2 linked regions of the Thiocapsa rosea genome follow. The protein of the gene in region 1 interacts with the protein of each later gene in a pairwise test. Links are inferred from orthologs where the notes say so. Each region holds a gene or a part of one and is shown on either strand. Other genes may lie near its edges.

Evidence for each region.
Region 2: the proteins of cysM (region 1) and accC interact in binary tests that used the Escherichia coli proteins (3 or more experiments, as listed by UniProt). The link is inferred for Thiocapsa rosea from one-to-one orthologs.

The regions. Positions count from the first base shown.
Region 1 is NZ_RBXL01000001.1:4,668,190-4,675,444, forward strand. Bases 2,249-5,175 are described here. They hold cysM (cysteine synthase CysM), read right to left. Parts: upstream 4,194-5,175; coding sequence 3,303-4,193; downstream 2,249-3,302. Other genes in these bases: rlmD (23S rRNA (uracil(1939)-C(5))-methyltransferase RlmD), read right to left, coding at 2,249-3,250; BDD21_RS20730 (Hpt domain-containing protein), read left to right, coding at 4,367-4,723; BDD21_RS20735 (undecaprenyl-phosphate glucose phosphotransferase), read left to right, coding at 5,047-5,175. Outside these bases: BDD21_RS20705 (hypothetical protein), read left to right, coding at 1-338; BDD21_RS20710 (L,D-transpeptidase), read right to left, coding at 594-1,166; BDD21_RS20715 (CYTH domain-containing protein), read right to left, coding at 1,160-1,627; more of rlmD, read right to left, coding at 1,925-2,248; more of BDD21_RS20735, read left to right, coding at 5,176-6,606; BDD21_RS20740 (SPFH domain-containing protein), read right to left, coding at 6,825-7,255. UniProt on the Escherichia coli protein: Two cysteine synthase enzymes are found. Both catalyze the same reaction. Cysteine synthase B can also use thiosulfate in place of sulfide to give cysteine thiosulfonate as a product.
Region 2 is NZ_RBXL01000001.1:1,654,565-1,661,286, forward strand. What follows is about bases 3,013-5,954. They hold accC (acetyl-CoA carboxylase biotin carboxylase subunit), read left to right. Parts: upstream 3,013-3,784; coding sequence 3,785-5,125; downstream 5,126-5,954. Other genes in these bases: aroQ (type II 3-dehydroquinate dehydratase), read left to right, coding at 3,013-3,231; accB (acetyl-CoA carboxylase biotin carboxyl carrier protein), read left to right, coding at 3,234-3,692; prmA (50S ribosomal protein L11 methyltransferase), read left to right, coding at 5,855-5,954. Outside these bases: protein-disulfide reductase DsbD, read left to right, coding at 1-2,078; BDD21_RS07570 (TlpA family protein disulfide reductase), read left to right, coding at 2,075-2,662; more of aroQ, read left to right, coding at 2,770-3,012; more of prmA, read left to right, coding at 5,955-6,722. UniProt on the Escherichia coli protein: This protein is a component of the acetyl coenzyme A carboxylase complex; first, biotin carboxylase catalyzes the carboxylation of the carrier protein and then the transcarboxylase transfers the carboxyl group to form malonyl-CoA.

The DNA.
Region 1 (7,255 bases):
GCGTGCATTGCCGCTCCGACGAGGCGCAGGAGACCTGTATCGCCCTGCTCGACCTCTTGCGTCGGCAAGCCAGATTCGCACTCAAGACCGACGACCGACAGCGCGCGCTACCCCATGCGAAGGCGATGCGCCTGCAGATCGGCGGACTGCGCGGCATCGCCGTCGCACTCGACCCCGAGGCCCCTGCCCCCACCGAGATCGCCGACGTGCGCGCCCTGATCCTCGCCGCCATCGCGCGTTTCGGCGCCATCGAGCACCTACCCTTCCCCCAGATCATGCAGCAAATCGCGGCCTATCGAGCGCGCCGAAGACGCCGAGGATCCGACACCCCCCGTTAAACCGCGCCCCACGCGGCATGCAATGTTTTTGGATGGGATCCGCCCCGGCACAGTTGACGACCGCTGGAGCCGGCGCGGTTTAAAACCGAAAAAATAAACAACGTAGGATGGGTAGAGCGAAGCGAAACCCATCCTTCCCGCTCCGACGCTCAAACAAGAACGCCCGTAGAGCGAAGCGAAACCCATCCTTCCCGCTCCGACGCCAGAGCCGGGGAAGCGCTGTGTTGCAAGTTGGAGGATGGGTTTCGCTTCGCCCTACCCATCGACGACGGGGCCTGTATCCGAACCGGCGAGTTCAGGCTCACCCGTACCGAACAGCAGCACATGGGTTCCGACAGGCGTGCGATCGAAGAGCTCGATCAGCTCGGGGCCATGCATACGGATGCAGCCGTGAGAGCGCGCAACGCCCAGCGGCTCGGTCTCCGGGCAACCGTGGATATAGATAAACCGGCGCAGCGTATCCACACAGCCGCCCCGGTTGCGGCCGGGCTCGCACCCGGTCAACCAAAGGATCCGGGTTAGAATCCAATCACGGTCCGGATGCTGCGCGGCGAATGCACTGTCGTAAACCTCGCCGGTCGGTCGACGTCCCCGGAACACGGTCCCGATCAGGCATCCCTCGCCGATGCGAATCCGCACCCGGTGCAGACCCCGCGGCGTGCAGCCGCTGCCGTGCTGCTCCCCCGCACCCTTCAGTCCGGTCGATACCCGATACTCGCCCAGTCGCCGCGCCCCCTCGTAGAGACCGAGGGTCTGGCGGTCGATATCGATCAGGATGTGTCTCGAGTGCCACCACATCTCGGCGTCGCGCTGCAGCCTCTTCACCATCGGCTGAACGGATGGCGCGCAAGGTTCGAGTTGAAGTAACGCGGATCGTCCGAGACCTCTACTCCCGCCCAACCCGGCAGCTCGAACGGTTCCTCCTCGCACGTCAGCTCGATCTCCGCGAGCACCAGTCCGGCGTTCTCGCCGGCGAAGACATCGACCTCCCACAGATGGCCGCCGCACCGCACCCGATGGCGCACCTTGTCGATGACCGGCAGACTGCTCAAGGTTTCGAGCATGACCCTAGCCTCCTCGATCGGGATCTCATACTCGAATTCGGAGCGGGTCACACCCGTCGTCCTGCCCTTGATGGTCAGGAAGCCGCGATCCCCCTTCGCCCTCACCCGGACCGTGGCACGGCCCGCCTCCGCTAGATAGCCTTGGAGAATCGGCTCGCGGTCCTCGACGCTGTCGCGCCAAGATGCGTTTTTCACCAAAAACTTACGCTCGATTTCAAGGCCCATAAACCGCGCCCGGAGTGAAAATATGAAACTGATCAGGGTTCACATGCCCCGAGCAACCAAAAGCCTTTTACTCGGCGCGGTCTAAAACGGACAAGCGCCGTATGGCCGAGCGCACCGCAGTCAACCAGCCCCGGCGCCGAGCTCGGTGGACTTCGCTCTCGCTCGTCCACCCTACCGGCGGGGGATGACCCCATTGACCCTACTAAAAATCCCTGAATCGCGTCAGCTGCGACGAACCATGGCCGGACGCACATTCGCAAGGTCCAACAACCCCAAATGCCGCGCCGAAGACGCGATTCAGCCACGCTCGAACAGGGCCATCGACTCCACATGGGCCGTCTGCGGGAACATATCCATCACGCCCGCCGAAACAAGCCGATAACCAAGCGCATTCACGAGACGATCGGCGTCGCGCGCGAGGGTCGTCGGATAGCAGGACACATAAAGCACCCGCTCCACCCCGAGCCGCGGTAGCCAATCAAGCACGGCGAGCGCGCCGCTGCGGGGCGGGTCCAGCAGCACCTTGGTGAAGCCCTCGCGCGACCAGGGCTCCTGATCGAGCGCGCCATAAAGATCAGCCGTATAGAAACGTGCGTTCCTGATCTTGTTCAAGTCCGCGTTCGCCTGCGCGCGGGCCACCAATCCGGCATCGCCTTCCACCCCGACCACCGTCTCGGCCTGACGGGCGAGCGGCAAGGTGAAGTTGCCCACTCCGCAGAAGAGGTCCAACACACGTTCGTCGGCCTGGACATCCAGGAGTGCGAGCGCTTGGTCGAGCATCGATCGGTTCAGCTCCAGGTTGACCTGGGTGAAGTCGGTCGGCTCGAACTCGATCCGAAGATCGTAGCGCGGCAGCCCGTAGTGCAGGGTGATCCCCTGACCGGGCAGCGGCCGGATGCTCTCCGGCCCGGCCTCCTGAAGATAGATGTGGAAACCCTCACTCTCCCCGAGCGCCTCGAGCACGCCCAAATCGGCCGCACTCGGCGGACTCAGGGCGCGGAACACCAAGACCGGCGGTGTGTCGCCCATCGCCACCTCGATCTGAGGCACCTGCTCGCGGATGCTCAGGGCATCCACTGCGGCGCCGATCGCCTGCAGATGCGCCCCGACACTCGGATGAAGCACCTCGCAACGGCCGATGTCGGTGATGAAGGCATTGCCTCGCTCGCGAAAACCGACGAGCGTTCGGCCTTTCTTGGCCACATAACGCACACCGAGCCGCGCCTTGCGCCGGTACCCCCAAGCAGCCGCCGTCAAGGGCGCAAGCCAAGTCTCCGGGGTCACCTTCCCGATACGCGAGAGCACGTCGGCAAGGCTGTCCTGCTTGGCGCGAATCTGGGCACCTGCCTCCATGTGCTGCAGGCTGCAACCCCCGCAGACGCCGAAATGGCTGCACTTGGGCTCCACGCGCTCCGGCGACGGCCTCAACACCTCGACGACCACGCCTTCGTCGAAGCGACGCTGGATGCGCGTATACCGGAAACGCACCCGCTCACCCGCCAGTGCACCGTCGATAAAGACCGCCTTGCCGTCGAAGTGCGCCAATCCGCGACCCTCGTGGGTGAGGCCCTCGATCTCGGCCTCGACAGGCTCCTGCGGAAGAGGTTTGCGTTTTCTCGACACGGACAGCGTCCTCGACACTCAAGCAACAGAACAAGAAAACCCGGGGTTCCCCCTAGGCCGGAAAGACCCCGGTCGACAGATACCGATCGCCGCGGTCGCACACGATCGCCACGATGACCGCGTCGTGCACCTCCCGGGAGAGCTTCAATGCCGCGGCGATGCAACCGCCGGACGAAACCCCGGCGAAAATCCCTTCCCGTGCGGCCAGCTCGCGAGCGGTCTGCTCGGAAAGCTCCTGAGAGATGTCGATGATGCGATCCACGCCGGCAGGATCGAAGATCTTCGGCAGATAGGCCTCGGGCCACCGCCGAATCCCCGGAATGCTGGAACCCTCCTCGGGTTGAACGCCGACGATCCGGATCGCGGGATTCCGCTCCTTCAGATATCGGCCTGTCCCCATGATGGTCCCGGTCGTCCCCATTGCACTGACGAAATGCGTGACCTCTCCGCCGGTATCGTGCCAGATCTCCGGACCTGTCGATTCGTAGTGAGCGGCAGGATTATCGGGATTCGAGAACTGATCGAGCCGTATCCCCTCCCCGCGCGCCTCCATCGCGTTCGCCAGATCGATGGCCGCCTCCATGCTCCCGGCCTTCGGCGTCAGGACGATCTCGGCCCCGAAGCTGCGCATCACGCCGCGCCGCTCGGCACTCATGTGCTCCGGCATAATCAGCACCATCCGATAACCCTTGATGGCCGCCGCCATGGCGAGCGCAATGCCCGTGTTGCCGCTGGTCGCCTCGATGAGCGTGTCGCCGGGTTTGATGGTCCCTCGCTCCTCGGCACGCCGGATCATGTTCACGGCGGGTCGGTCCTTGACCGATCCTGCGGGATTGTTGCCCTCGAGCTTGGCGAGAATGAGGTTGTCGGTGGCGCCGGGAAGGCGTTGGAGTCTCACGAGCGGCGTGTGGCCGACGAAGTCTTCGATCGTTGGATAGGGCATCTTCTGCTCACATCGGCATCGCGCCGCGGGATGAGATTGGCTGTGGTCATTTTGCACCAGCATCGAACATCGACCAAGCTGCAACAGCATTCGGCCGTCTCTGCCTGGACGTTGCGGGCCGAATACCTTTAGAGTATCGGCTTGGCGGAGACCTTTTTCGGACGGCGATACGTATGATCGATCAACGCTCCAAGCTCGACAGCTTACCCGCTCGAGACGACGCCGTTGCGCTCGCGAGTGCGGGCGGAGACGCCGATCTCGCTCGTGAGTTGCTGGACGTCTTGTTGGCGGGGTTGCCGGCCGAGATCGAGGAGCTTCGCGCCTGCATTGCGGAGGCCGATTGGAGCGCGCTGGCCGAGCACGCGCATCAGGTTCGCGGGGCAACCCGATATTGCGGCGTGCCGGCGCTGGATGAGGCGATCGAAGCGCTGGAGCGTACGGCACGACGGGGCGATCCGGTACTCGTGACGGGAGACTTCGCCGCTGTCGAGTCGCAGGCGAGCCGACTCCTCGAAGCACTGCGCGCGTGACAGAATTCACCCGCCGGATGCCTGCGGTGGAGGGAGTCGCGATCGGATCACGAAGTGACACGGTTTCGGACATACCGACGTTTTTTGGCGATCTCCAAAGCCGGAAAGAATCGTCCGGGTCAATCGGCGCAGGTCTTCAGGCACGCGGTTCGACGCCCCGCAGATGAGGTATTGCGCCGTAAAGCGGCCGCCTTAGCGTCAAAATAACCGTTTACACTCTAAATGCTCGGGTATCGCACCTCGATTTCCATCTTGGCGCAAACCTTGCGTGCAGAGGCGTATCGTTTAGAACAAGTCGATAGTCGCCCGATCCGAGGTCGATCATGTTTCCGGAAGAACTGTCCGCGAGGTTGCTGAAGAGCGTGACTGAGGTCGACCCGAACGCAGTAAAACAAGGAAACCTCACAGGCGACGACCCAAGTCCGAAGACCCGAAAACTCTCCGATCAAGCGCTGGCGGTTGCAGAGAGTCTTAGGACGTCCACGATCTCAGCATCCGTGTTGACCGGAGTCGTCCGTTTTGTCGATGCGGTTATTGTTGCATCGCTCGGAGCACTTACGCTGCTTTTCACTTCAGATGGGCTCGCGGTCCATCCCCCCGCCGTTCTCGGGATTCTTTTCGGCGTGGTTCTAGTCACGCTGGTGTTTCAGGCGGCGGACTGCTATCAAGTCTTCATCATGCGCACGCTGCTCCCGCAGCTGACGCGAATCATGATCGGCCTCTCTCTGATCTTCGGGGCCTTCTTTGCGGTCCCGCCCCTGTTTGACTACACGCCCAGAATTCCGCCGGAATGGCTCGGGTTTTGGTTCGGCCTGACGCTTTTGGCGCTGCTCGGCATGCGGCTCGGACTCGCCCTTCTACTGCGTCACTGGACCAGAGCCGGCCGCCTGGAGCACCGTGCGGTCATCGTGGGCGGGGGCGAGGCGGCCGCCGATCTCATCCGCGATATCCAGAAGCAACCGAGCCAGGCGACACGCATCTGCGGCATCTTCGACGACCGCAAGAACGACCGATCGCCGGCCATCGTCGCGGGATATCCGAAACTCGGCAGTGTCGCCGACTTGGTCGAGTTTGCCCGCATCGCCCATGTCGACATGCTGATCGTGACGATTCCGATCAATGCGGAGCGGCGGCTCCTCGAATTTCTTAAACAGCTCTGGGTCTTGCCGGTGGATATCCGTCTCTCGGCGCATACCGCGAGTTTGGATTTTCGTGATCGCGCCTCCTCGTTTATCGGGGGCGTACCCTTTGTCGACGTCGTGGACAAGCCGGTCGCGGACTGGGATGCGATTGTCAAGCGGACCCTGGATCTGCTCGTCGCCAGTGTCGCCTTGATCCTCTTCTCGCCCGTCATGCTTGCCACGGCGCTCGCGATCCGGCTGGACAGTCCCGGCCCGATTTTCTTTCGTCAAAAACGCTACGGCTTCAATAACGAGGTGATCGAGGTTTTCAAGTTTCGATCGATGTATCACCACCTATCCGATCCACTCGCCAAGCACGTCGTCACCAAGGGCGATTCACGAATTACGCGGGTCGGGCGCTTCATCCGGAAGGCATCGATCGACGAGCTTCCGCAACTCTTCAACGTCTTGAGTGGGGAGTTGTCGCTGGTCGGGCCGCGCCCTCATGCGGTGAACGCGCATACGAACGAACGTCTTTGGGAGCAAGTCGTAGATGGTTATTTCGCCCGACACAAGGTGAAACCAGGCATCACCGGATGGGCCCAGGTCAACGGCTGGCGGGGCGAGGTCGACACGCCCGAAAAGATTCACAAGCGGGTCGAGTACGACATCTACTACATCGAGAACTGGTCGATCCTATTCGACCTTTACATCATGTTCAGGACGCCTTTCGCCCTCTTCAACACCGAAAACGCCTATTGACCTTGCCACGTTGCCCCGGCCTTGACCGGAAAGCAGGGTCAAGAAGCTGATGGACGCCTTTCCGAGAGTCGATGCCCGAGTTGGCTCGTGTCAACCCAGCTAAACCGCGCCGGCTCCGACGGTCGTCGGAGCCGGCGCGGCCAAGTCAATCCAACACACTACGCATACCGCGCCGGGCGCGGTTTAACTCGCGCTATCATCGCCCCGCTTTCAGGCCCTCAGGGCCGCCGCGCCTCGGCCGCATCCACCGTCTGGAGTGTCTTGGCCAGTCCCGCCACGGCCGCACCGATATTACTGAGCTCCGCGGGCAAGATCAGGGTGGTCCCGGACTGGGCGATGCGGCCGAACTCGCGCACGTACTGCTCGGCGATGCGCAGACTCACGGCATCCTTCCCGCCGGGCTTCTCGATGGCCGCGGCGATCCGCTCGATCCCGATCGCGGTCGCCTCGGCGAGCATCTGAATCTCGCGGGCCTTGCCCTCGGCCTCGTTGATCTGCTTTTCCTTCTCGGCTTCCGAGAGATTGATGACCTGGATCTTCTGGCCCTCGGAGATATTGATCTTCTCCTGGCGCTCGCCCTCCGAGCGCGCCACCACCGCCCGGCGTTCGCGCTCTGCACGCATCTGCTGCTCGAGTGCGTCGGTGATGG
Region 2 (6,722 bases), 3.0 Mb from region 1 along the record:
AGTTCTTCGGCAAGGTCCAGGTCTACCGCGACAGCGTCGAGATCCGGGTGCCGGTCACGCGCGCGACCGGCGCAGGCAACTTCCTGACCCTCGAGGCCACCTCGCAGGGCTGCGCCGATGCCGGGCTCTGCTACCCGCCGCATCGCCAGCGCCTGTTGCTCGAGCTGCCGGAGATGGCTGCCGCAATGCCTGCCGCCGCCGAGACCGTCACCGCCGCCGAGGCCCCGTTACCGATTCAGGGCAAGCCATCTCCGAAGGCATTGGCGGGCTTCGGCCAGTCGCTCGGCCTGGGTGCGGACGACGACATCCTCCCCGCCGAGGAGGCGTTCCTCTTCTCGGCCGAGGTCGCCGGCCCGGACCGGCTGCAACTGACCTGGGACGTCGCCGAGGGAACCTATCTCTACAGTCACATGCTCGAGCTCGCGCTCGAGGACGGAAGCGAGGTCGCCATCGGGCCGTTCGAGCGGCCCGTCGGCGACATCAAGAAGGACTCCATCCTTCCCGACGGCAGCGTCGGCGATATCGAGGTCTATCACGACCGGGTCGATCTGACCCTGCCCCTGCTGCGCGGGTCGAGCGAGCCGACCGAGGTGACCCTGGTCGCCAAGTACCAAGGCTGCGCCGAGATCGGCATCTGCTATCCGCCGCAAACGCAGAGGGTGACCTTGAGCTTGCCGGAGGCGCTGGTGACGGCGGTTCTGCCGACGGCCGCAGCGGCGGCCACGACGGTCGATGCGACGCCGGCAAATGCCGAGTCGGTTGTGGACGACACGGTCTCCGAGCAGGACCGGATCGCTTCCGTCCTCGCCAACAGCGGTGTGTGGGTGGTGATTGCGGCCTTCTTCGGGTTCGGGCTCTTGCTCGCTTTCACGCCCTGCGTCTTCCCCATGATCCCGATCCTCTCGGGCATCATCGCCGGACAAGGCCCGAACATCACCACGCGCAAGGCATTCACGCTCTCGTTGGTCTATGTCCTGGCGATGGCCCTGACCTATACGGTTGTCGGCGTGCTGGCGGGGCTCTTCGGCGCGAATCTGCAGGCCGCCTTCCAGAACCCCTGGGTCCTGACCTCCTTCGCGTTGATCTTCGTGCTGCTCGCGCTGTCGATGTTCGGCTTCTATGACCTGCAGCTGCCGTCGAGCTTTCAGTCCAAGCTTGCCGAGATCAGCAACAAGCAGGAAGGCGGCACCCTGATCGGCGTGGCCATCATGGGCCTGCTCTCCGCGTTGATCGTCGGACCCTGCGTGGCTCCGCCGCTCTTCGGCGCATTGATCTACATCAGTCAGACCGGGGACGCGGTGCTCGGCGGCATCGCCCTGTTCGCGCTGAGTATGGGCATGGGCGTGCCTCTGATCGCCATCGGCACCTCGGCCGGCAAGCTGCTGCCGCGCGCCGGCGGCTGGATGGATGCGGTCAAGGCGGTGTTCGGTGTCGCCCTGCTCGGCGTGGCCATCTTCATGCTCGAGCGGATCCTGCCGCCGGCGGTCGCGATGCTGCTGTGGGGGCTGCTGCTGATCTGCTCCGCGGTCTACATGGGCGCATTGACCCAACTGCCGCAGGCTGCAAGCGGCTGGAGCAAGCTCTGGAAGGGGCTCGGCGTCTTCCTGCTCATCTACGGCGCGCTCATGCTGCTCGGCGCGGCGGCCGGAGGGAAGGACACGGTCCAGCCGCTGCGTGGGCTCGCCGTGGGCGGCGGCGGTGGTGGCGCCGCGGAGGCGGTCTTTACCACCGTGAAGACGGTCGAGGATCTCGATCGCGAGGTCGCCAAGGCCGGGGCGCTCGGCAAACCGGTCATGTTCGACTTCTATGCGGACTGGTGCGTGACCTGCAAAGAGCTGGAACGCTACACCTTCAGCGATCCCGCCGTGATCGCGGAGATGGGCCGGTTTGTCCTGCTCAAGGCCGACGTCACGGCCAACGACGCGGATGATCAGGCCCTGATGAAGCACTTCGGCATCATCGGGCCGCCCGCGATCCTCTACTTCGACACCGCCGGGCAAGAGCTCAAGAACTATCGTTTGGTCGGCTTCAAGCCCGCCGATGCCTTCGTCGAGCACCTGCGCAGAGCCGTGCCATGAGCGCCGTTCGGGTTGGGATGGTCATTCTGCTTGCGGGTGGGATCAGTGTCGGGGCCGCCATCCTCGGCCAACGCTGGATCGAAGCGCCCAAGCGCGATGCGGGATTGTCGGTCCGCCAATCCGCGCCTCTTCAGACCTTGCCCGACTTCGGCCTAACCGACCTCGCCGGGCTGGAGGTCAGCAGCGAGGCGTGGGCCGGCAAGGTCGTGGTGATCAACTACTGGGCAAGCTGGTGTCCGCCCTGCGTGCGCGAGATGCCGCTCTTTATTCAAACCCAGGAGGCGCTGGGCGAAGCCGGCGTGCAGGTCGTCGGGATCGCCGTGGATCGCCTCGAAGACGTCGAGAAGTTCGTCGCCGACTACCCGGTCAACTACCCGATCCTGATGGCCAACCCGGAGGCGGTGGCCCTTTCCAAGCGTCTCGGCAACCGGGTCGAAGGGCTGCCCTTCACGGTCATTTTCGACCGCCGCGGGCGCCGCGTCTTCAGCCGCACCGGCGAGATCACGGCCGCCGAGCTCAAGGTCGAGCTCGACGCGCTGGTCAAGGCGGAGGATCGTCCGGCACCCGACGAGGACGCGTCTTAGCTGGACAACATCGCGTAAAATCCGCACAATTCGCGCCGATTTGCTGCCGATCCCAAAAGGACCGGCGGGTACACTGAGTCTCGGACGCGTTGGAGCACATTGACCGGATGGCGGCGATCCTGGTTCTGAACGGACCCAACCTCAACCTGCTCGGAACCCGCGAGCCGGAGCATTACGGCCGCACCACGCTGGCGGAGATCCACCAGGGCCTGGAGGATGCGGCTCGGGCTCAGGGCTTCACGCTGGAGTGCATTCAGAGCAACGCCGAGCACGTCCTGATCGAGGCGGTCCACCGTGCCGCGCACGACGGGGTTCGCTTCATCATCCTGAATCCCGCCGCCTTCACCCACACCAGCGTTGCCCTGCGCGATGCGCTGCTCGGGGTGGGGATTCCCTTTATCGAGGTGCACCTGTCCAACGTGCACGCCCGGGAGCCGTTTCGGGCCCATTCCTATTTCTCCGACATCGCCGTCGGGGTGATCAGCGGACTCGGGGCCGAGGGCTACTTTTCAGCATTGCGCGCGGCGGCCGGTCGGCTCGCGCCGGACCTTTCCAACGAGAACCATTGACCATGGATATCCGCAAGGTAAAGAAGCTGATCGAGCTGTTGGAGCAATCCGACGTCGCCGAGATCGAGATCCACGAAGGCGAGGAATCGGTCCGCATCAGCCGACACGGCAGCGGCGCCATGCCGATGTACATGCCTCAAACCATGCCGATGGGCATCGGCGCCGCGCCGGCTGCGGCGTCGGCAGCCGGAAAGGCATCCGATGATGACGATGCCGAGGAGATGGAAGGCGAGGTCGTGCGCTCGCCGATGGTCGGCACCTTCTATCGCGCGCCGTCTCCCGGCTCCAAGTCGTTCGTCGAGGAAGGCCAGACGGTGAAGTCCGGCGATACGCTCTGCATCATCGAGGCGATGAAGATCCTCAACCAGATCGAGTGCGAGCAAGGCGGTACCATCAGACGTATCCTGGTCGAGAACGGTCAGCCGGTCGAATACAACCAGCCGCTGTTCGTCATCGAATAAGGGCGGAGGGCAATGCCCCCGTCGTCAAGCGTAGGCGCCCTCCCCCGGTGCGCCTCGCCTCCTCCAGCAAAGACATCGCCACCATGCCTGCAATGATCGAGAAGGTCCTGATCGCCAACCGGGGCGAGATCGCGCTCCGGATCCTGCGCGCCTGTCGCGAGCTGGGCATTAAGACGGTCGCGGTGCACTCCGAAGCGGACCGCGACCTCAAGCACGTCCTCTTGGCCGACGAATCGGTCTGTATCGGCCCGGCCGCATCGTTGCTCAGCTATCTCAACGTGCCGGCCATCATCAGCGCGGCCGAGGTGACCGACACGGTCGCCATCCACCCCGGCTACGGTTTCCTCTCCGAGAACGCCGATTTTGCCGAGCGGGTCGAGCGCTCCGGCTTCATCTTCATCGGCCCGCGACCCGAGACGATCCGCCTGATGGGCGACAAGGTCTCGGCGATTGCCGCCATGAACAAGGCCGGCGTGCCCTGCGTGCCCGGCTCCGATGGCCCGCTCGACGACAACAAGAAGCGCACCCTCGAGATCGCCCGCCAGATCGGCTATCCCGTCATCATCAAGGCATCCGGCGGCGGCGGCGGCCGCGGCATGCGGGTCGTGCATTCCGAGGCGACCTTGCTGAACGCCATCTCCCTGACCAAGGCGGAGGCGGCCGCGGCCTTCAACAACGACATGGTCTACATGGAGAAATATCTGGAGAACCCGCGTCATGTCGAGTTCCAGGTGCTCTCCGACCAGCACGGCAACGCCATCCATCTCGGCGAGCGCGACTGCTCGATGCAGCGCCGCCACCAGAAGGTTGTCGAAGAAGCGCCCGCGCCCGGCATCACCGAGGCACAACGCCGCGAGATCGGCGAGCGCTGCGCGGAGGCCTGCCGCACCATCGGCTATCGCGGCGCCGGCACCTTCGAGTTCCTCTACGAGGATGGCTGCTTCTATTTCATCGAGATGAACACGCGCGTGCAGGTCGAGCACCCGGTCACCGAGATGATTACGGGCGTGGACATCGTCAAAGAGCAGATCCTGATCGCCGCCGGCGAGCCGCTGCGCTACAAGCAGGACGACATCGTGATCCGCGGGCATGCCGTGGAGTGCCGTCTCAACGCCGAGGACTCGGAGACCTTCATGCCGAGCCCCGGCAAGATCACCGAGTTCCATGCCCCGGGCGGCCCCGGCGTGCGGCTCGAAACGCACATCTATACCGGCTACACGGTGCCGCGCTATTACGACTCCATGATCGGCAAGCTGATCACCCACGGCGAGGATCGCGAGTCCGCGATTGCGCGCATGTGCAATGCGCTGCGCGAAACCGTAATCGACGGGATCAACACCAACATCAAGCTGCAGCGTTCGATCCTGAGAGACGGGGCGTTTCTGGCGGGCGGGGCGAATATCCACTATCTCGAAAAGAAGCTCGGCATGTAGGACTGAACCGCGTGTCGAGCGACATGGGATGTTCGGGGTCAGGCCAGCCTCGGCGCGATTCGATGGTTTGGCGCGACGCGATTCAGGGAGGTTAAGGTGATTTCCGGGAATAGTCATCCCGACAGCGAGTGCCTGGAAGGCATCGAGTCCTTGATGCCGTCACCCTCTCGTCCATGCCTCTTGGGTTCCCCAACCGGACGCAAGACTTCGGCCCCACACCCGGGTAAGCCGACTTCAGTCGGCCCCCGGGGAGGCGGACTTCAGTCCGCCGTGCGGGCGTGCTCGGGGGGGCCGACTGAAGTCGGCGTACCCGTGCGGTCGCGGTCGGCGACCTGGACACTGCCGATGTGGCCGAAACGATGATCGAGGCTGACAACGACAACGACAACGACAACGACAACGACAACGATAACGATAACGACAACGAGTAAATTTTTTTCCGGATATCACCTAAACCGCGTCCAGAGCGACATGCGTCATTTTCACGTTTCGTTCAGCGTTAGGGGCTTCCTCGATCTTGGCGAGACGCGGTTTAAAAGCAGTGAATGCTTGTGCCGGCTTCGAGGCAGTTGGCTCTCGGGGCAGAATCGGACTCCGCTCGGTCACCACGCAATATAGTCAACTTTCTATCTTCTTAAACACTTAAATCGCGTCCGCTCCGGCGCATGTGGACTCGTACGAGGTCGAGACCGAATGAACACTGCGCATATCCTGCGGGACGCGATTTAAATGGGCTGGCTGCAGCTTTCCATCGAGGTCTCGAAGCCGGATGCGGAGCAGATCGCCGCCTTCCTGGAGGATGCCGGCGCTCTATCCGTGACCCTCGCCGATGCTGCGGACGAGCCTCAGCTCGAGCCTGGGCCGGGGGAAACACCGCTTTGGTCGCAGGTCAAGATCTCGGCGCTGTTCGATGCGGATGCCGAGAGCGAGGCATTGGTCGGCCGCTTGGTCGATCAGCTGGCTCGTGAGCATGGCTCCGGTCGTGCCTGCGCGCCTCTTGTCGAGCGGATCGAGGATCAGGTTTGGGAGCGCGTCTGGCTCGACACCTTCAAGCCGACCCGCTTCGGTCGGCGTCTCTGGGTCTGTCCGCACGGACAGGATCCGGATGATCCCGAGGCCATCGTCGAGGCCGTCGTCGTTGCGCTGGATCCGGGTCTGGCCTTCGGGACCGGGCATCATCCGACCACCGCGCTTTGCCTGGAGTGGCTCGACGGGACCGACCTGGACGGCAAGACGGTCCTGGATTACGGCTGCGGCTCGGGGATCCTGGCGATTGCGGCGCTGCGCTTGGGCGCTGCACGTGCGATCGCCGTCGACCATGACCCTCAGGCGCTGGAGGCGACGCGGGACAATGCCCTCGCCAACGGGGTCGCCGACCGCCTCGCGATCTACGGACCGGACGAGGTGCCCGAGCTGATGGTCGACGTGACCGTCGCCAACATCCTCGCCGAGCCGCTGATGTCGCTGGCCCCTCGGCTCGTCGCGTCGCTGCGGCCCGGCGGCGTGCTGGCCGTCTCGGGCGTACTCGCCAATCAGGTGGAGGGCGTCCGCGCGGCCTATGCCGAACCGATCGCGCTCGCGCCGACACGCCTGCGCG